Regions from separate parts of the Shewanella morhuae genome, predicted to be linked through region 1. Evidence: predicted binding sites of a transcription regulator. Region 1 holds the regulator's gene; each other region holds the start of a gene.
What was found. The regulator MetJ, encoded in region 1, represses methionine synthesis genes. The targets are predictions, from matches to a motif close to TAGACGTCTAGACGTCTA.

Region 1 (7,196 bases):
TTTTACTTATTCAAATATATCTAAAATAAAGCAATTTATTGATATTAATAATATTCCTCTGTCACCACCCGAAAGTCTGTGTTTCCTGCCGTTGATCCTATTCACGTATTTTTAGCCTTTTTTTTAATTTTAGTTGCGACAGATCACAGTCAACTTGTTGATGTGGTTTACCACAATATCCGCCTACCTCTTTTGGAATAACAATAACTGTGAAAATCCGCAGTGGATTAAATTTGTAATATCAAAGATATAAAAATATTGAAATAAAAAAGTAAAAAATCAGCCAGCGAAGCGTATTGCGTCATCGCTAATCTGCGATACGAGTGGAATGAGTGTGATGGAGGTAACTATGATTGGACTTAATAGGCGGACCTTTTTAAAGGGAGCGGGGGCAAGCGGTGCAACGTGCGCGTTAGCCAGTTTGCTGCCCGGTAGCTTAGCCGCATTAGAGAATAAGCAGCTAAAGGGTATGGGCAAAGATATTACCAGTATCTGTGAAATGTGTTCGACCCGTTGCCCGATTTCGGCGCGGGTGATTGAGGGTAAAAATGTTTTTATTAGTGGTAATAAAGCCGCTAAAGCTTTTGGCGGTAAAGTGTGTGCCCGTGGCGGCGCAGGCCATAGTTTATTGTACGATCCGCAGCGTATTGTTAAACCGTTAAAACGGGTTGGCGAGCGTGGCGAAGGTAAATGGGCCGAGATTAGTTGGGATGAAGCCTACCGTTTAATTGCGGATAATTTAAATAAAATCAAAAAACAACATGGCCCAGAGGCTGTGGCGTTCTCGTCTAAATCTGGCTCACAAGAAAAGCATTTGTTTCACCTCGCGACCGCTTTTGGTAGCCCCAATACTTTTACCCATGCCTCGACTTGCCCCGGTGGTTATGAAATTGCCGCTAAGGCCATCTTTGGTACTAAAGTTAAGCGCGATTTAAGTAATTCAAAATACATCATTAACTTCGGCCATAACCTGTACGAAGGCATCAATATGTCCGAAACCCGCGGCATGATGGCGGCGCAAATGGACAAAGGTGCCAAGCTGGTGGTGTTTGAACCAAGATTCTCAATTGTGGCTGATAAGGCTGATGAGTGGTACGCCATTCGTCCCGGTACTGATGTGGCCGTTGCCTTGGCGTTATGCCATGTATTAATTGAAGATAACCTTTATAACAAGGCGTTTGTTGAACGCTATGTTGAAGGCTTTGAAGCCTTTGCTGTTGAGGTTAAAGCCTATACGCCTGAATGGGCTGAAACGATTTCTGATGTGCCAGCTAAAGATATTCGCCGCATTGCCCACGAATATGCCGCTAAGGCGCCCCATGCCGTGGTGGATTTTGGCCATAGAGCCACCTTTACCACTGAAGAGTTTGAGATGCGCCGCGCTTTGTACGCCGCTAACGTCTTGATTGGTAATCTTGAATGTAAAGGCGGGATTTATATCGGCCAAAAACCGGCGGATTACAACAAACTCGCTGGCGAAGATGTAGCCCCCGTACTTGGTAAACCCGGCATAAAAGATATGCCTAAACCCCAAGCTAAGCGTATCGATCAGGTGGAAGAGCAATACGCCATGATGTGGACCTCAGGCGGCGTGTATCAAACCATTCTCGATGCGACATTAAGCGCTGTGCCTTATCAATTGCACGGCTGGGTGATGTCACGCACTAACCCAATGCAGACGCTGACCGACAGAGCTCGGGTGGTTGAAACCTTGAAAAAGCTCGACTTTGTGGCGGTGTGCGATGTGTATATTAGTGAAACCGCCGCTTATGCCGACGTGATTTTACCCGAATCGACCTATCTTGAACGTGACGAAGAAATTGCCGATAAATCCGGTAAAAACCCTGCTTATTATGTGCGTCAACGGGTTGTTGAAACCTTAGGTGACACTAAGCCATCTTGGCAGATTTTTAAGGATATTGGCGTGGCGATGGGTCTTGGCGAGTTTTATCCATGGGAAAACATGGAGACACTGCAAATGCTGCAGGTTAACCGCGATACAGATCTACTGCGACGCATTAAAGACGAAGGTTTTGTGAGCTTTGGTAAACCGCTAATGCTACGCGATGCCAAAATGGTGGCTGATTTTACTAAGGCTTATCCAAGCGCGCGGCCGATGGACGATGATGGTACTTACGCCAGCGTACTCAGCTTTAAAACGCCCAGCGGTAAAATTGAACTGAGTTCTGCCAAAGTTGAAGCGATGGCGCCGGGGCGCGGGGTGATTAAGTTTCGCGAAGTGACACTCAAAAAAGCAGATGAGTTGTACTTTATCCAAGGCAAAGTGGCGGTGCATACCAATGGCGCAACCCACAATGTGCCTATGTTGGCAAGCTTGATGTCGGATAATGCCGTATGGGTTCACCCTGTTACAGCGGGCAAGTTAGGGATCAGCAATGGCGACCCAATCCGGCTTACCAGTAGTGTGGGCACTGAAGAAGGTCATGCCTTAGTCACACCGGGTATTCGCCAAGATACCGTGTTTGCTTATATGGGCTTTGGTTCTAAAAACAAAGAGTTGGTTAGAGCGACAGGCAAAGGTATCCACTGCGGTAATTTACTTCCCCATGTTACAGCTCCCGTGTGCGGTATGACAGTGCACACCACGGGCGTCACGCTGGCAAAGCGCTAATCGGAGGCTTAAATGAATAAACGATATGTAATGGTGCACGACGAGAATAAGTGCATTGGCTGCCAAGCTTGTAACGTGGCGTGCCGCAGTGAAAATGGTGTACCCGAAGGCGTAACCCGTCTACAGGTGCGTGTTGAAGGGCCGTTTGGAGAAATGCCTAATCTGCATTTTAAATACCACAGAGTATCTTGCCAGCAATGTGAAGATGCACCTTGCGTAAAGGTGTGCCCAACGGGCGCGGCTTATGTGGGTGAAGACGGTATTATTTCTATCCACACCGATAAGTGTGTCGGCTGTATGTACTGCGTGGCTGCGTGTCCTTATAAAGTACGCTTTATGAACCCAGAAACCAAAGCGGCAGATAAGTGCAACTTCTGTAAAGACACCCGCTTAGCGCGTGGCGAAGAACCCGCCTGCGTAACGGTATGTCCAACCGATGCCTTAGTGTTTGGCGATGCTAATGATCCACACAGTGAAGTCGCCATCATGCTCAACACTAAAATAACCTATCAAGATAAAACCCACTTAGGCACTAAGCCTAGGGTATATCGCGTTCCTACCAAAAGAGGGGGGATTGGATTATGAACAATACTTGGGGCGATATGGCGCAATATGATCCCGTCACTTGGCACTGGGTCATTGCCGTCTACTTATTTATGGCGGGGTTATCCGCCGGCAGTTTATTGATTGGCATTAGTTTACGCTGGGCGAATAATGAACTCAGCACTGGTGCTGAAAGCGGTATTCTCAAAGCGGCTGCCATTATTGGACCAGTAGCAATTAGCTTAGGTTTGGCTTGCTTAGTGTTTGATTTAACTAAACCATTCCATTTCTGGCTGATTTTAATTCACTATAACTTCCAATCTGTGATGGCTATTGGTGTACTCGCGCTACTGGCTTATTCGCCCTTAGCGTTCGCCTATGCGGTGTTAGTGCTGCGGGATGACTTACCCAAATGGGGTTTGGGTTTCCTCACTCCTGTCGCTAAGTTACTTATGCCATTTAGAAAACTGATTGAAGTGCTGCTGTTTGTCCTCGCCATTGGCGTTGGCGCTTACACTGGTTTCTTAATATCGGCGATGAATGCTTATCCAATGCTCAATACAGCGGTATTACCGGCGCTATTTTTAGTATCAGGTTTATCGGCGGGAGCGGCGGCCAATGCGTTATTGGCGTTAGTGATGTTTAAAACCGATAGCCACGATAAAACCTTAGTGAAGATGCACGGTTTAGAGTTGCCCGTAATGGCGATTGAAATCCTGCTACTGTTCATGTTGTTTTGCGCCTTGTACTTTAAAGGTGGCGCGGCGGCTGCGGCGTTGGCATCGTTAAGTTCTGGTTTATGGGCTAGCGTGTTCTGGGTAGGGGTTGTTGGAATTGGCTTTGGTATTCCGCTGCTGTTTATGCTGTTACCAGCTGCGACGCGTCACACTAAGGGGGCAATGATTATGGTGGCGTGTGCTAGCTTAACGGGCGTGCTCGCCTTAAGACATTTTATTGTATATGCAGGACAAAGCTATTTAAGTTGAGCGTGAACTGGCTTTAGATATTGATAGATAAAGAAAAGCACTGATAATATCAGTGCTTTTCTATTACCAGAATGCAAAGGTATTTTACCCGTAAAGGACAACTTATTAGGCTAATAGCTCAATAACGGATTTCACCGTTAATACTAAGGCACTGATACTGCAAAGAATCAAAGTCGCCATTTTAGTCTTATCTTTATCGACTCGGCCCACTAATCGCCCCGCGACTAAATAACCTAAAATCACCGAAGGTAGCAACATTAACGACAACCACAGGTGCTTTATTTCTAATAAGCCAGTAATCGCCAGAATCCCCATGGCAATGGCAGAGCTAAAAATAAAAAAGGCAGATAGTGCAGCACGAAACTGTGAGGCATCTTTACCTGCTAACAGTATCGCCATCGGTGGGCCACCGATGGCGGCGATATTACCGAAAATCCCTGAGACGATCCCCGCACCGAAAAGCGTTTTTTTATTCACTGGTAGGCTAAATTTGTACAGGCTAAGAATAACCGCTACGGCCACAATGGCAGCGATAGATAAACCTAATATGGATTGTGGCGCAAACAACAACAGGCTTGCGCCGATAAAACCACCAGGCACTCGGCCGATAAGAGCATATTGCAAGCCATTGAATTCTAAGTGGCCACGCTCGCGCATTAAGGTCAGTAGGGAGATTGTGAACCCCATTGCAATCACGGGACCAGGTACAAGCTGTGGATTGATAATATACAGTAGTGGACTGGCGACAACCGCAAGACCAAATCCAATCAGGCTCTGAGTTAAAGCACCAAGAAACACAGCTAGCGAGGCTAAGGCGAGTGTTTGCGGGTCAATCATTGAAAACATAAGTATTCCTAATACTCAAACAATCTCAAAATGTGCATTGTGTGTTGAGGGTATTTGGATATAAACAAAAAGGGATCGTTAACGATCCCTATTGATGAGCACTGTGATATTTGATGCGATGAATCGCTATTCCATATCTTCCCACTCGATTCCCATTTGATCCATCAACAACTTGGCTTCAGAAGGAATACTATCAGGACTGTCTTTTGACAGATCTTCATCATTCGGCAATGGCTGGCCAGTATAGGCGTGCAAAAATGCTTCACACAACAACTCGCTGTTGGTGGCGTGACGCAAATTATTGACCTGACGACGAGTTCGTTCGTCCGTAAGGACCTTAAGCACTTTGAGCGGAATAGACACAGTAATTTTTTTTACTTGTTCATTCTTCTTGCCATGTTCAGCATAGGGGCTGATGTATTCCCCATTCCATTCAGTCATTGACTCACCTGTTATAACGCTAAATTCGGGGCAGATTTTAAACTCTTACCAACAACAGTCAAATTATTGCGACTATTTCTTTATGATGCAAATAGATTTCTTTATGTTTAGACGTCTAAACGTCTTAACTCCTATTGACGATAGCGCTGGGCTTAGGTACATTTAGACGTCCAGACATCTCTATCTGTCTACCGAATTTAGGAGCCCATCCATGGCAGAGCATCAATTAGCCACACTGGCAGTGCGTCAGGGTATCGAAACTGATACCCAATATGGCGCAGTAGTGCCACCGATTTATTTGTCGACTAATTACGCCTTTGATGGTCATAAAAATCCCCGCGAATTTGATTACAGTCGTTCAGGCAATCCTACTCGCTGCATTTTAGGCGATGCGTTAGCGCAATTAGAAAAGGGGGCCACTGGCATAGTGACTTGCACGGGCATGGCGGCCATCACTTTAGTCACTACCTTACTTGGGCCTGATGACTTATTAGTTGTGCCCCACGATTGCTACGGCGGCTCTTACCGTTTATTTATCAACTTAGCAAAGAAAGGCCAATTTAAGCTAATTGTGGTTGACCAAACCGACAGCCAAGCGTTAGCGATTGCGATAGCACAAAAACCAAAAATGGTGTGGCTCGAAACCCCATCGAACCCATTATTGCGCGTGGTCGATATTGAGGCCATTGCTAAAGTGAGCCATGAGATTGGTGCGCTGGTGGTGGTCGATAACACTTTTTTATCGCCGATATTGCAACAACCCCTATTGTTAGGCGCGGATATTGTTATCCACTCCACCACTAAATATATCAATGGTCACAGTGATGTGGTTGGTGGCGCTGTGATCGCCAAAGATGCACAAATCGGCGAAAACTTACATTGGTGGTCGAACACGCTAGGCTTAACTGGGTCGGCTTTTGACAGTTACTTAACCCTGCGCGGTCTGCGTACTTTAGCGGTACGTATTCGTGAGCATCAAGCCAATGCCCAGCGTATTGTAGCCGTGTTAACCCAAAGCCCTGTGGTGAGCAAAGTCTATTATCCTGGTCTTGCGGATCATCCCGGTCATGCCGTTGCCGCTAAGCAGCAAAAAGGCTTTGGCGCTATGCTGAGTTTTGAGCTCAAGGGCGGCGAGGCCGAAGTCGTAGCTTTTTTAGGTGCGCTCAGGTTATTTAGCGTGGCAGAAAGCCTAGGTGGCGTTGAAAGTTTAGTGGCAGTGCCTGCAACTATGACCCATAGAGCAATGGAGCCGCAGGCGCGTTTTGAAGCGGGCATAAAAGAGACCCTATTGCGTCTGTCGGTGGGGATTGAAGATGCCGCCGATTTAGTTGCAGATATTCAAGCAGGACTTGCCGCAGCTGCGGCTTGTCAGTAGAGGAATACTAGATGGCACGTTGTCACTTACACAAATTTGGTGGCTCCAGTTTAGCGGATGCCGATTGTTATCGCCGAGTCGCCCATATTCTATTAACCCACGGTCATAGTGATGATTTAGTGGTGGTATCTGCTGCGGGTAAAAGCACCAATTTCCTGTATAAATTACTATCGCTGCGTGATGCTGGGCAATTATGGCAAGAAGAATTACAGGTCTTAATTAGCTACCAACAAGGTTTGATTGAACAACTGTTATCCAGTGAGCAGGCCCGCGATTTACGCGAGCGTTTAAGTACCGATAGATCGCAATTAGTGACTTTGTTATCACTTGAACAGCATAACGAATACCAAGTGAATTACGTGGTCAGTTTTGG
Region 2 (7,196 bases), 2.6 Mb from region 1:
CGCTACACGTTTAGTTACTGCTCGTGGCAATACAGATTCTTTATAAGCGGCATCTTGCTTATCAAACTCAGTAGTTGATGGCATAGAAACCACACGAACGTGTTTACCTTGTTCGGTTAATGCCGCAGCGGCATCCATTGCTAGTTGTACTTCGCTACCCGTTGCAATCAAGATAAATTCTGGCGTACCAGCACAGTCTTGCAATACGTAACCACCTTTAGCCACATTAGCTAACTGTTCGCTAGTACGCGCTTGAGCTTTAAGGTTTTGGCGGCTAAAGATAAGCGATGTTGGAGCATTGCGACGTTGAATAGCCGCTTTCCAAGAAACCGCTGTTTCTGCCGCGTCACATGGGCGCCATACGGCCATATTTGGCGTCATACGCAAGTTAGCTAATTGCTCAACGGGCTGATGCGTTGGACCATCTTCACCTTGACCGATAGAGTCATGGGTATAAACGAAAATGTTTTGAATCCCCATCAGCGCTGACATACGGACTGCGTTGCGGGCATATTCCATGAACATCATGAACGTTGCGCCGTAGTTGATGAAACCACCGTGCAGCGATGCACCATTCATAATGCCGCTCATGCCAAATTCGCGCACACCGTAGTAGATGTAGTTACCAGCTGGATCGTCCTGAATACCTTTAGAACCTGACCATAGTGTCAAGTTAGAACCCGCTAAGTCAGCAGAGCCGCCTAACAGTTCAGGCAACATAGCACCGAAAGCACCGATGGCATTTTGTGAGGCTTTACGACTTGCAATACCTTCAGCTTTGTCCTGTGATGCTTGAACAAATGCTTGCGCTTTTTCTTCAAAATCAGCAGGTAACTCACCTTTTAGTACACGGCGATCGTATTCAGCAGCCAGTTCTGGATAGGCAGTAGCGTAAGCCGCAAACTTTTCATTCCAAGCTGCTTCACGGGCAGCACCCGCAGCTTTAGCATCCCAACCTGCATAAACCTCGCTTGGGATTTCAAATGGGGCATATGGCCAGCCAAGAAACTCACGGGCTGCGGCAATTTCTGCATCGCCTAATGGTGCGCCGTGGCAATCGTGGCTGCCAGATTTGTTAGGTGAACCAAAACCAATAATGGTTTTGCAGCAAATCATTGTTGGTTTATCGGTAACCGCTTTAGCCGCTTCGATTGCCGCGCGGATAGCATCACTATCGTGACCGTCAACACCTGCAATAACATGCCAGCCGTAAGCTTCAAAACGCTTTGGCGTATCATCGGTGAACCAGCCTTCAACATGGCCATCGATAGAAATACCGTTGTCATCCCAAAATGCAACCAGTTTGCCTAAGCCTAACGTACCGGCTAATGAACAGGCTTCGTGGGAAATACCTTCCATTAAACAGCCGTCGCCAAGGAAACAGTAAGTGTAGTGATCGACAATATCGTGACCGTCACGGTTAAACTGTGCCGCTAAGGTTTTTTCAGCAATCGCCATACCGACAGCATTGCTGATGCCCGCACCGAGTGGACCCGTTGTAGTTTCAACACCTGGGGTGTAACCGTATTCTGGATGACCCGGTGTTTTTGAATGCAGTTGGCGGAACTGTTTCAGTTCTTCAATCGGTAACTCATAACCACTCAGGTGTAGTAAAGAGTAGATCAGCATTGAACCGTGACCATTAGAAAGAACGAAACGGTCTCTATCTACCCATTTAGGATTGGTCGGGTTGTGCTTAAGGAAATCATTCCACAGCACTTCAGCAATATCTGCCATACCCATTGGGGCGCCGGGATGGCCTGAATTAGCTTTTTGAACTGCATCCATACTTAACGCACGGATTGCGTTTGCGAGTACTTTACGGGAAGACATGCTCTCTCCTGCTTGTTTGTGAGGTCTAGCGGGCAATTTGGATGGATATTTTCCCCTACATCCGAAGAGGACGCAAACGAAAATGCACTAAAGCACTTAAGTTTAACCGATCCAAAGCACTCCAATTTACGTATATTGATCGTTAAACACGCTAAATACCCAGTATTAATAGCACTAGCATGTAAATTAGCATGGCTTATTTGTCACTGATACCTAACAACATTATGGATAAAATGGCCTAAGCTAGAGAGAGTTCGCATACGGTTTCAGATTAATTTAAAAATGAAAAGATGAATTTAAATGAATTAAATTCATCAACTTATATCATAAACCAAGCGATGATATTATCTTCACATTTGGGGTACACCTCACTTTATACGCAAATATTTTGCTTAGGGGGTGTCATCAAAGTGAAATTCCACTAAAATAGCCGTCTAGATGTAGATGCTTCTACACGTTTGAATGCTAACGACGAGATTTTCCTACTATGGCAAAGCACTTGTTTACTTCTGAGTCGGTCTCAGAAGGTCATCCCGATAAAATTGCAGATCAGATTTCTGATGCTGTGCTAGATGCAATTCTGGCTCAAGATCCAAAAGCACGCGTGGCGTGTGAAACTTATGTCAAAACTGGCATGGTATTAGTGGGCGGCGAAGTCACCACTTCTGCTTGGGTTGATATCGAAGAAATCACCCGCAGAACCGTGCGAGAAATTGGTTATACCAATTCAGATATGGGCTTTGATGCAGACTCATGCGCAGTATTAAACGCCATTGGTAAGCAATCACCCGATATTAATCAAGGTGTAGATCGTGCCGATCCTGCTGAGCAAGGTGCTGGCGATCAAGGGTTAATGTTTGGTTATGCCAACAACGAAACCGATGTATTAATGCCAGCGCCTATTACTTATGCCCATGCATTAGTAAAGCGCCAGTCTGAAGTACGTAAAAGCGGCACCCTGCCTTGGCTGCGTCCAGATGCGAAAAGCCAAGTCACTTTTGCCTATGATGATGGCAAAATTGTCGGCATCGATGCTGTCGTGTTATCGACTCAGCACAGAGATGACGTTTCACAAGCCGACTTAATTGAAGGCGTGATGGAAACCATCATCAAACCAGTTCTGCCTGCTCAATGGTTAAATAAAGATACTAAATTCTTTATCAACCCAACTGGTCGCTTTGTTATTGGTGGCCCTGTAGGTGATTGTGGCTTAACCGGTCGTAAGATCATCGTTGATACCTACGGCGGCATGGCCCGTCACGGTGGCGGCGCATTCTCAGGTAAAGATCCATCAAAAGTGGATCGTAGTGCAGCCTATGCCGCCCGTTATGTGGCTAAAAATATCGTTGCAGCGGGTCTTGCTGATCGCTGTGAAATCCAAGTGTCTTACGCGATTGGTGTGGCAGAGCCTACCTCTATCAGCATCGAAACCTTCGGTACAGGTAAAGTGTCTGAAGAACTGCTGATCAAGTTAGTGCGTCAACACTTTGAACTACGTCCATACGGCTTAACGGCGATGTTAGATTTAGCTCGCCCAATTTACCAAGCAACTGCCGCTTATGGCCACTTTGGTCGTAACGAGTTCCCTTGGGAAGCGACCGATAAAGCAGAAGCACTGCGCGCTGACGCGGGTTTATAATTTAAATCGTTTACGATTTAAGCTGCTATGATTACAAAACATAAAAACCGCTACCCAGCGGTTTTTTTACATCCTAAATTTAACTTAACCGATTAAATAAACCTGCTAACTCAATCTGCAACAAGCAGATTTAACTGAACTACATGCAAATGCACGGAAAAACGGCGCGCTAATAAAAATCCAGTGCATAAAAATTACTAAGCAACAAATCTTAAGACTCACAAAAATCATACAACTTAGAGCTAAATCACATTTCTATCAGCGTAAATTGCAACACCTTGACATCATTTTAATGTTTCCATACCCTTCGCTATATACATAACTATATATCGAATATTGTGGCATTATTTCATGGATACAAAGAAGCGTTTATTATTAAAAGCGTTAGCTTCTTGCGGCCTTTTAACTGCAGTACCCTCAACACTATGGGCGATGAATCAATCATTAGTCTTCCCATTTGGTAAGCTCCCTGCGGCTAACAAAATCCAACGCGTACTCAGTGCTGGCGCTCCTGCTGATATATTACTGTTAGCCCTAGTACCCGAAAAACTACTTGGATTTTCAGCCTTTGAAATCCCACGAAATAACCCATGGTTCTCACAAAGCATACAGACACTACCTAAACTAGGCCGATTATCGGGCCGTGCTAGCACCTTGTCGATTGAACAGTTACTCGCACTCAAACCAGATATTATTATCGACAGCGGCAGTGTTACTGACACTTTTCGCTCTCAGGCGGAGCGTATTACCGCACTCACGGGGATCCCCTATCTTTTAGTTAGCGGTAAATTGTCTGACTCAGCCGAACAAATCAGGCAAGTAGCTGATGTTCTTGGCGTGGTAGCAAGGGCTGAACCCTTAGCTAATATGGCTGAAAAAATACTAACTGATGCCCGCATCTTTTCATCAACTCAAAGAAAACCTCTGCGGTTCTATGCCGCCAGAGGCGCAAAAGGATTAGAAACCGGTTTAGCGGGGTCATTACATACCGAGGCAGCCGAACTACTTGGATTAGAAAATGTAGCAAAACAAGCTGGGCGCCATGGCCTTGGACAAGTATCAATGGAGCAATTACTGCTATGGCAACCGGATGTAGTTTTAACACAGGATGAATCCACATATCAGCACATTTTAACCAACAGCCAATGGCAAGGTATTAACGCTGTGCAGCAACAGCAGGTTTTACACTACCCTCGTTTTCCGTTTGGTTGGTTAGATGCACCACCGGGCATTAATCGTTTATTAGGTTTGCGAAGATTACATGCCCATTTCGATCCTAAAATACAGGCAGGGTTACAGGCAGATACACAAGCCTTCTTCGAGCTATTTTTCCATAGCACGCTCAGTGATGAGTCATACCAACAATTAGTGAAACAGCCATGATGATGTCAAAAACCATCGGGGTTGTGAGCTTACTACTCTTAATGAGTATGTTTTTAGCGCTCACAGCAGGCAAATATCCCCTCTCATTAGGGCAAATTAACGAACTGATTTTTTCTTCCCATTTATCCAGCGATCCTCGCCTTTCAATTGTATTTTGGCAAATTCGTCTGCCTAGAATGTTGGCCGCCATATTGGTGGGTGCCAGCCTTTCTGCCGCAGGTACGGCCTATCAAGGTATGTTCCGTAACCCGTTAGTTTCACCGGATATTTTAGGCGTTTCTGCCGGAGCGGGTTTAGGAGCAAGCGCGGCAATTTTGCTTGGATTACCTATGTTATTCATTCAGGCTTTTGCCTTTACAGGGGGCATTACAGTAGTCGTGTTGGTGTGTGTCATTGCCAAATTTACGCGCCGACAAGATCCGGTGTTATCACTCGTATTGATTGGGATCGCCATCGGCACTTTATGCGGTGCCGGGATTTCACTAATAAAAGTGTTTGCAGACCCTTATATTGAGCTTCCTTCGATTACGTTTTGGCTACTTGGTGGCCTAAACTCAATTACCTTAGATGATATTGCTATCGCTATGCCATTAATCCTCATAGGATTATTGCCATTATTTCTACTACGTTGGCGCATGAACCTTTTAAGCCTTCCCGATGACGAAGCCAAAGCAATTGGCGTTAATGTCACCCGCTTACGGATTATCTTTATCATTAGTGCGACCTTAATCACCGCCTGCACTGTGTCCATTGCCGGTATTATTGGTTGGGTTGGATTAGTGGTTCCTCATATCTGCCGCACATTAATCGGTGCGAATAACCAACAATTATTGCCATTGTCGATGGCGGTCGGTGCCATTTTATTATTATTTACCGACACCATTGCCCGCAGCGTCGGTACTGTAGAATTGCCCTTAGGTATTATTACCGCACTGATTGGCGCGCCATTTTTCCTTATTTTACTGATGAGGAGAGAGCGGCTGTGACTATCGTCAATTTCAATCATGCCGATATCGGTTATAACCGACATCCCGTCCTCCGCGATGTTTCTTTTACCGTAAAAACGGGAGAAGTGTGCTGTCTTTTGGGGACGAATGGTTGCGGCAAAACCACCATTATACGTAGCCTATTAGGAATTTTGCCGCTCAAGGGTGGCTGTATTCAACTACACGATAAAGCCCTCCATTTATGGAACACCACCGAGCTGGCACAAACCGTGGCCTATGTACCGCAGGCACATGATGGTCCTTTTGCATTTAGTGTGCTTGATATGGTGATGATGGGTCGCTGCGCGCATCTAAAATTATTTTCCCAGCCTGGCGTCAAAGACCGCGCTTTGGCAATGGAGTTGTTGCTAATGCTTGATATCGCCCATCTCGCTAAACGGCAATATCCTTCACTCAGTGGCGGTGAGCGCCAGTTGGTTTTAATCGCCAGAGCACTGATCCAACAACCCACACTACTTATCATGGACGAGCCAGCAGCTAGCCTCGATTTTGGTCATCAAATTACCTTACTCGAAAGGATCCGCACGCTTAAAAAAGAGGGCATGACAGTATTAATGTCAACGCACCATCCTATGCATGCTAAGGCCGTAGCAGACAAGGTAGTACTAGTGGCAAAAGATCAACCAATACAACAAGGTTCGATTAACGACATGCTTAGCGCAAAGCGTCTCACCACACTTTATGGTGTCCAAGAAAGCGATATTAGAAACCACTTGGGCCTCGATATTTAAAGATAAACATGAGGAAAAACAATGTTATTAGATGAGCTGGATTTCGCTGGATTATACCAACAGCAAATGCAATTAGCGGGGCGAACCACTAAAAAACCAGAGCATTGGGACAAGCGCGCAGAAGCCATGGCAAACGATTGTGCTCCTGCTAATGACGGTTACTTGACCCAACTATTAGCAAAAATTGATTTGCGCGGCGCCTCAACTTTATTCGATATGGGTTGTGGTCCCGGTTCAGTCTGTTTGAACATAGCCGAAAACCTAACTCATGTTTATGGCGTAGATTACAGCCAAGGCATGTTAGATGTCACACATCGTCGGGCAAACGCAATGGGACTGAATAATGTCAGCCTACTGAATAAATCATGGGAAGATGATTGGCAGGATATTCCACAATGTGATATCGCCGTTGCATCACGCTCCACCTTAGTGTCCGACTTACGTGCGGCGCTCATTAAGCTTAACGATAAAGCTAAACTCAGGGTTTATACCACACATACGGTATCCACCTCTTTTGTGGATGTTGAAATACAAGCTGCAATCGGGCGAAAAGTAATTGAACTACCTAATTACATTTTTGCCGTCAACATTTTATATCAAATG
Region 3 (7,196 bases), 2.8 Mb from region 1:
ACTAAAACTGACCACTAACATACAAACCATATACGCCATTACCTGCAATTGGCGTTAAGGTAATGCCTTCATAGGGTTGAGTGAAATACCAACCCGCAAGTGCGCCAATTGCAGCGCCAGCTAACACATCTTCTAAATAATGTTGGTCGCTCGCCACTCGGGTATAACCGACATAAGATGCGGCAACATAAGCAGGCAAACCATATTGCCAGCCATAACGTTGTTGAATAAACGTCGCGGCCATAAAACTGTCTGAGGTGTGTCCTGATGGAAACGAATCATCACCACTATCGTCAGGGCGGTCTTTACTGACACCATATTTTAGACCTTCAACAATTAATCGGCTTGATACTGCTGCCTGAATTAACTGCCAACTGCCGTCATAACCGTCTTCATAAAATAAGGTTGCACCCATTGCTGTGGCGGGAAGTAATAAATGCAGCACATCGCCTGATGTTTCTAAATCAGAACCTGCCCAGCTCGAGCCACTCACCATTAGCAGTGCAACATAAAGTAATTTTTTCAATGGAGATCCTTTTTAGCATAATATCCAGCGCGCAGTTTATACCTTGATAACTCGCTGAATGCAAAATTGCTTGTATCTAGGTATAAAAATATAAACGAGGGGGCTAATACGGTGCTTATGGCGGTAAAACAACGTAAAAAGCACACCTAATTGAGACCCAAAGAGTAAAGTCGTCGCTAATAACTGAAAAATGCTATCATATTGTCACCTAGCAAAAAGCCCCGCAGCAATCAATCCATGTCGACTTTAGATCCTCCATCCCCAAGTCAATCTTATGCCAGCACCTTGTCGCGCCTCGCGCTACAAATAAAAACCTGGGGGAAAGCGCTCGGATTTGCACAAGTGGGTATTTGCGATACCGACTTAAGCGCTGAAGAAGTTAAGCTACAAACATGGCTAGATAAAGGCTATCACGGTGAAATGGCCTATATGGCAAATCACGGCATGATGCGGGCTAGGCCACAGGAATTGCATCCTGGTACAGTGCGAGTTATATCAGTGCGGATGGATTATTTACCCCCAGAAGCTGGCTTTGCAGCCAATCTCACCGACCCAAATTTAGGCTATATCTCCCGTTATGCCGGTGGCCGCGACTATCATAAATTAATCCGTGCTCGGCTTAAAAAGCTAGGCGACCAAATCAGTGCCGAGCTAGTTGCCCTCGGGTTTGATGCAGCTGATTTTCGTCCCTTTGTCGACTCAGCGCCGGTACTTGAACGCCCGTTAGCCGAAAAAGCAGGTATCGGCTGGACAGGCAAACATTCACTGATCCTCAATCATGATGCCGGCAGCTGGTTTTTTTTAGGTGAACTGCTCATTAACTTACCGCTACCCGTGGATATTCCAATTCAAGAAGGTTGTAATACTTGTGTTGCCTGTATTACATCTTGTCCAACTGGTGCAATTGTAGCGCCTTATGTGGTTGATGGCAGACGCTGTATTTCTTATCTCACCATTGAATTGCAAGGCGCGATCCCCGAAGAATTTAGGCCACTCATGGGCAACCGAATTTATGGCTGTGACGACTGTCAGTTGGTCTGCCCAATCAATCGTCAAGCGCCGCTTACTGTCGAAACTGACTTTCATATTCGTCCCAAGCTAAAACAACCCGACCTACTTAATCTATTTGCTTGGTCCGAGGCCGAGTTTCTTAAACAAACTGAAGGCAGTGCGATTCGCCGAATTGGCCATAAACGTTGGCTGAGAAATATCGCGGTCGCGCTCGGTAATGCGCCCGCAAGTGAAACCATTATTGCGGCATTACACGCTCGCCAAGATAATGAAGAAGTTGATGAAATAGTACGTGAGCATATCGATTGGGCATTGAACGCCCAGCAAGCACGCCTTGCCGATAACGAATTAATCGTGCAGCAAAAAGCCCGCCGAAAAACCGAGCGTATGGTACGTATTATTGAAAAAGGTTTGCCCCGCGACGCCTAAGCCTTATTATTTTGTATTTATCTCGCGCTTAGTCACATGCTATCGAATAGATAATTATCGTTACCAGCCCAAATACTGACATTAAATACTGACCATTCTCAACTCAGATTAATAAATCAATAATGGATGCCAAGGCATCCATTATTGATAGTGAGCAAGCGCATTTTAAGCGAACGTATTAGCCTAAACGACGACGTAACTCCCGCGTTGCAACAACCATGTTTTTTAGTGCAGGTTCAACTTCATCCCAGGTGCGCGTTTTAAGGCCACAATCTGGGTTGACCCATAATTGACGTACTGGTACTTTTTGCGCTGCTTTTTCAATTAATTGCACTATCTCATCCACACTGGGCGTATTGGGTGAGTGGATATCATAAACACCGGGACCGATTTCATTTGGGTAAGCAAAATCTTCAAATGCGTTTAATAGCTCCATTCGTGAGCGCGAAGTCTCAATGGTTATGACGTCAGCATCCATCGCAGCAATAGCGGCAATTGTGTCGTTAAACTCGCTATAACACATATGGGTATGAATTTGAGTTTCGTCAGTCACGCCTGCGGCGCTGAGTTTAAAGGCATTAACCGCCCAATCTAAATAAACCTGCCACTCGCTGTGCTTCAATGGCAGACCTTCACGAAAGGCAGGCTCATCAATTTGAATAATGCCAATACCCGCATTTTGTAAATCCACCACTTCATCACGGATCGCCAACGCCAATTGGGTGGCTATCGCATCACGGCTAATATCTTCACGGGCAAATGACCAATGCAAAATCGTTACCGGCCCAGTTAACATCCCTTTGACAGGCTTATCTGTCAGACTTTGGGCAAACTCAGCCCAATCTACTGTCATCGCTTTGGGACGACTGACATCACCGTAAATCAATGGCGGCTTAACGCAACGCGAGCCATAACTTTGCACCCAACCATTTTTGCTAAAACCGACACCTGTTAATTGCTCTCCAAAGTATTCCACCATATCGTTACGCTCAGCTTCACCATGTACTAGCACATCAATGCCCAGTTTTAATTGGCGATCAATAGTGTCGCGGGTAACTTGTTGTAATTGCTCAGTGTATTGCGCATCGTTTAACTCGCCTTTACGCCAACGGCTACGCAAACCACGAATGGCAGGGGTTTGTGGAAAAGAGCCAATGGTGGTGGTAGGTAATAATGGCAAACGATATTTCTGCTGCTGCACACTTTGGCGCACGCTAAAACCATTCACACGCTCATAATCCGCTGCGGTTAATGCATCAACGCGATCAATAACCTGCTTATCTGCCAATTGTGCTTTAGCTTGGCGACGGGCAATGCAAAATGCGGTGATTTTTTGTGCTTCATCTGAGTTAGGCGCTAATAACAGTTGGCGAATCTTACCCAGCTCTAATAATTTTTGTTTAGCAAATGCCAGTTGTTTACGTAGAACAGGCAGTAACTTGACCTCAACATCTAAATCCACGGGGCTGTGCAGCAATGAACACGAAGTACCAATCCACAGTCGATCACCTAAATCACGGGCCACGGAGCCGATACGTTCTGCAATCAAGTCAATTTCTGCCGCCCATACGTTACGGCCATTAACCACGCCCAACGATAAAATTTGCTCGTTACCTAGTGCATTGGCAAACACCTCGAGTTGTTCGGGTGCCGTGACTAAATCTAAGTGTAAACCCGCAACAGGCAAGGCTGAAACTAAGGTTTGCTGGTGCGCAATACCACCGTAATAACTCGCCAATAGGATGTTAACCTTGGCGGTGCTGAGTGTTTGATAAGCCTCAGTAATCGCCGCTTGCCAGTGAGCATCGAGCTCTAATGCTAGTACAGGCTCATCTAGCTGCACCCACTCGACGCCTTGGGTAGTAAAGCGCGCCAAAATATCAGCATATGTAGTTAATAAATTAGGCAATAAACTTAGTTTGTCGAATTCTGTACCTACCGTTTTTGCCAGATACAAGTAACTGACTGGCCCCAATAATATCGGTTTAGCTTGGTGTCCTTGAGCTTTCGCTTCGTTAACTTCATCAAAAAACTGTTCATAAGCAATACTAAATACTTGGTTTTGCGACAACTCAGGCACTAAATAGTGATAGTTAGTATTAAAGAACTTGGTCATTTCAGATGCTGGAGCATCTGTGCCTGTTGGTGCCCGGCCACGGGCAACACGGAATAAGGTGTCTAAATCCACATTGCCTTCACCACGGTGACGCTCAGGAATCGCATTTAACGTGGCGCTTAAAGTCAGCACTTGATCGTAAAAAGCAAAATCCCCTACAGGCACTTGCTCAATACCCGCCTCACTCTGCCATTGCCAATGAGTGCGACGAAGTTCTGCAGCTACCTCACAAAGTTGAGCTTGCGTGCTTTCTCCGCGCCAATAAGCCTCTAAGGCAAATTTCAGTTCACGACGGCGACCAATACGGGGAAATCCAAGACTATTTAGTTGCATATTCTATTTTCCTTTATTTGAAATGAGCCCTATTCGGCACGCGCACCCACTCGGTTGTGTTCTCTTGGCACTTTAAAATCTGTCTGCCGAGATAAATAACAACAGGCGTCTGGACGTCTAGAAGTTTATTGTGTTAATCTCTATCCCAGCAACCGAATTGATTTCAAGCACAACATGAGCGAAATTCACTTGGAGTGAACATGATCGAACTAAGACACCTGCGCACCTTAATGGCACTAAAGGAAAGTGGCAGCTTGGCGGGCGCGGCCAAAAAACGTTTTGTCACTCAGTCAGCCCTCTCACATCAAATTAAAGAGTTAGAGCTGCGAATTAATTCGCCCATTTTTGTGCGTAAAAGTAAGCCGCTATCATTCACCCAAGAAGGTGCGCGATTATTACATCTGGCCGAAGAAATTTTGCCTAAGGTGTTAGAGACCGAAAGTGATCTAAAGAATGGACTTGAAACCGAAATTAATCAGTTACGAGTCGGCATTGAATGCCACAGCTGTTTTCGCTGGCTAATGCCTGTAATGGAAAAGTTTAGGCAACAACACCCACTAGCAGAGTTAGACTTGTCTAGTCGTCATCTGTTCGATTCGCTTAACGCCCTAGAAATGGGAGAGTTAGATATTGTGCTCACCTCAGATCCTGTGCCTGGGCATTCATTGGCTTATCAGCATTTATTTGATTTTGAAGTGAAATTAGTGGTGGCCAACGATCATCCTTTAGCGAAAGAAGCTTATATCACCCCGAAACAATTGACGCGTTTACCGATTATCAGCTATCCAGTGCCACTGGCCCGTTTAGACATTTACCGTCACTTTTTAGAACCTGCTGGCGTTGAAGCTGGCGAGCAAAAAACCTGTGATTTAACCATGATGTTACTACAACGTATCGCCTGCAAAGACGGTATCGCCGCGTTACCGAACTGGTCGATTAATGAGGCACATGGCTTGAGTTTAACAACGGTAAAACTGGGCGCAGAAGGTTTAAAACGTCCCTTGTTTGGCGCCTATCGCCGCCATAGTAATAATTCTGTATTGATTCAGCAGTGGTTACAGTTAGTGGCAAATGAAGGGTTATCCCGTCAAAACAACGGTAATTAATTCGTTCTACAATAACCAGCCTACAAAATTCAGGCTGGTTATTTGCTTTAAACTCATTATTTAATCAACGCATTATAGGGTTTTCGAGCAAAATAATTACAGCGGATTCATCAGTAAGCCACGAATAGATAATACGCGGCGCAGGATTAAACCTGCTGAATTAGGGTTACCTGTTTGGCGCAGATTGTGCGCAATCATAAACTCTTGGCGTAAATCTTGATCTAAATCGAGTGCCTCAAAGGCCTCTATTGTTAGTGTCTGTTGCTGATTATCAATCACTGATTTAATCGCACTCAACGGGAACGGTTGTTCGGCATTAGCATTTAAATAAGCAAATGCGGTTAATGCGATAATGAGGCCAAACACACTAAATAAGGCTAGTGTTTGTACTTCGTCGGCATCAATGTCAACACCTTCCATATCGACCAAACTGTCTACTGCATCCGTGGCGATATTTTCTGTTAGCTTCCAATAACCATGAACTAACTTTTTATAGGGCTGAGGCAACTCATCGAGGCGTTCTTTGAGATAAAACGCAAAGGCGTAGCGATAGATATTCACCTGACCTAGGCGGATCAGCGCCTCTTTCAACGAACGCGCTTTGTGGTTTTCAACCACCGCCGCCTGCGCCGAATTACTCCGCATTAGCATATGAGCTGACAATGCCGGATCGCTCGAGACAATATCAATCACGTTACGAATATCGCCTTCAGCAAGGATCGCCTTTTTGAGTGGAATTAAAATTCCTCGGCGGCCGATCACTTGTTCTTCATTGGCGATGATAGCGCTAACTTGAGAAAAAACCTGCTGCTCAAGATCTGTCATAAAACACTTTACACCTATTAATTTGCACTGGTATTGGTTCGGTTACAGCGCATACCATACCAAAATACTCATCATTTTAGCTATAGAGAGCGCAGTAATGGCATTAGTGACGCCCATTTTTATTCAAACTCACTAACAACTATAGATAACGACAGTTAATACAAACAACTTAAACAATATTCAAAATTATCGTACTTTAAGATTTATGCATTGAATGGAATGTAAGAATAAAAAAGCCAGACTTAGTCTGGCTTTAAAAAGGATTTATCAAGCTTAGAAACGATAACCCACGGTAAAGCGTACATCACGGCCACGGCCTGAGTAGTAACTATCGCCCCAAGCCCCGCCATAATAACCTGAACTGACATAATCTTTATCAAATAGGTTATCGATGCGCAAACTCGCCAGCCAAGCATCACGGGTATAGTTAAGGGCTAAATTACTCAGTACATAACTGGCTAACTTATCACCTTCATTGCCATTATCGCCTTCGATAAAACGATCGCCGGTATAAATAGCTTCGGCAAATACTTGGAAATGTTCGGCAATATCCATGCTGAGATAACCGCGCCCAGTATGCTCTGCCACCCAAGACAATTGCTTGCCATCGTTTAAACCGTCAGTAAATTCGGCATCGGTATAGTTATATTCTAACCCTAGCTGCAACGCTTGAGTAATCTGCCAATCCCAATCGGCACTCGCGCCATAACGACGTGAAGCATCAGCATTGACGTTAGCACCTTGGAAGCTGCCACCTTCTGGCATTGGCGCACTAGGATCAAACACGATTTCATCTTCTAAATCGAGGCGATATAAGCTAATTCGTAAAGTTTGGCTAGTAAGAGTCCAA

Region 2: a site for MetJ is predicted at 2,261-2,278, ahead of metK (methionine adenosyltransferase). Genes of this name have one in related genera too.
Region 3: a site for MetJ is predicted at 4,526-4,543, ahead of metE (5-methyltetrahydropteroyltriglutamate--homocysteine S-methyltransferase). Genes of this name have one in related genera too.

The regions. Positions count from the first base shown of each region.
Region 1 covers NZ_PYSG01000002.1:50,248-57,443, forward strand. Annotated here, with positions in the region: gene phsA (thiosulfate reductase PhsA) at 350-2,632, shown strand; gene C9I43_RS00795 (4Fe-4S dicluster domain-containing protein) at 2,645-3,217, shown strand; gene nrfD (NrfD/PsrC family molybdoenzyme membrane anchor subunit) at 3,214-4,161, shown strand; gene C9I43_RS00805 (sulfite exporter TauE/SafE family protein) at 4,267-5,007, opposite strand; gene metJ (met regulon transcriptional regulator MetJ) at 5,134-5,448, opposite strand; gene metB (cystathionine gamma-synthase) at 5,660-6,823, shown strand; gene C9I43_RS00820 (bifunctional aspartate kinase/homoserine dehydrogenase II) at 6,835-7,196, shown strand, end outside.
Region 2 covers NZ_PYSG01000002.1:2,650,781-2,657,976, forward strand. Annotated here, with positions in the region: gene tkt (transketolase) at 1-1,833, opposite strand, end outside; gene metK (methionine adenosyltransferase) at 2,321-3,472, shown strand; gene C9I43_RS12120 (ABC transporter substrate-binding protein) at 3,824-4,855, shown strand; gene C9I43_RS12125 (FecCD family ABC transporter permease) at 4,852-5,841, shown strand; gene C9I43_RS12130 (ABC transporter ATP-binding protein) at 5,838-6,593, shown strand; gene C9I43_RS12135 (class I SAM-dependent methyltransferase) at 6,615-7,196, shown strand, end outside.
Region 3 covers NZ_PYSG01000002.1:2,852,755-2,859,950, forward strand. Annotated here, with positions in the region: gene C9I43_RS12955 (phosphatase PAP2 family protein) at 2-526, opposite strand; gene queG (tRNA epoxyqueuosine(34) reductase QueG) at 764-1,966, shown strand; gene metE (5-methyltetrahydropteroyltriglutamate--homocysteine S-methyltransferase) at 2,145-4,415, opposite strand; gene C9I43_RS12970 (LysR family transcriptional regulator) at 4,616-5,521, shown strand; gene C9I43_RS12975 (HDOD domain-containing protein) at 5,618-6,346, opposite strand; gene C9I43_RS12980 (TonB-dependent receptor) at 6,620-7,196, opposite strand, start outside.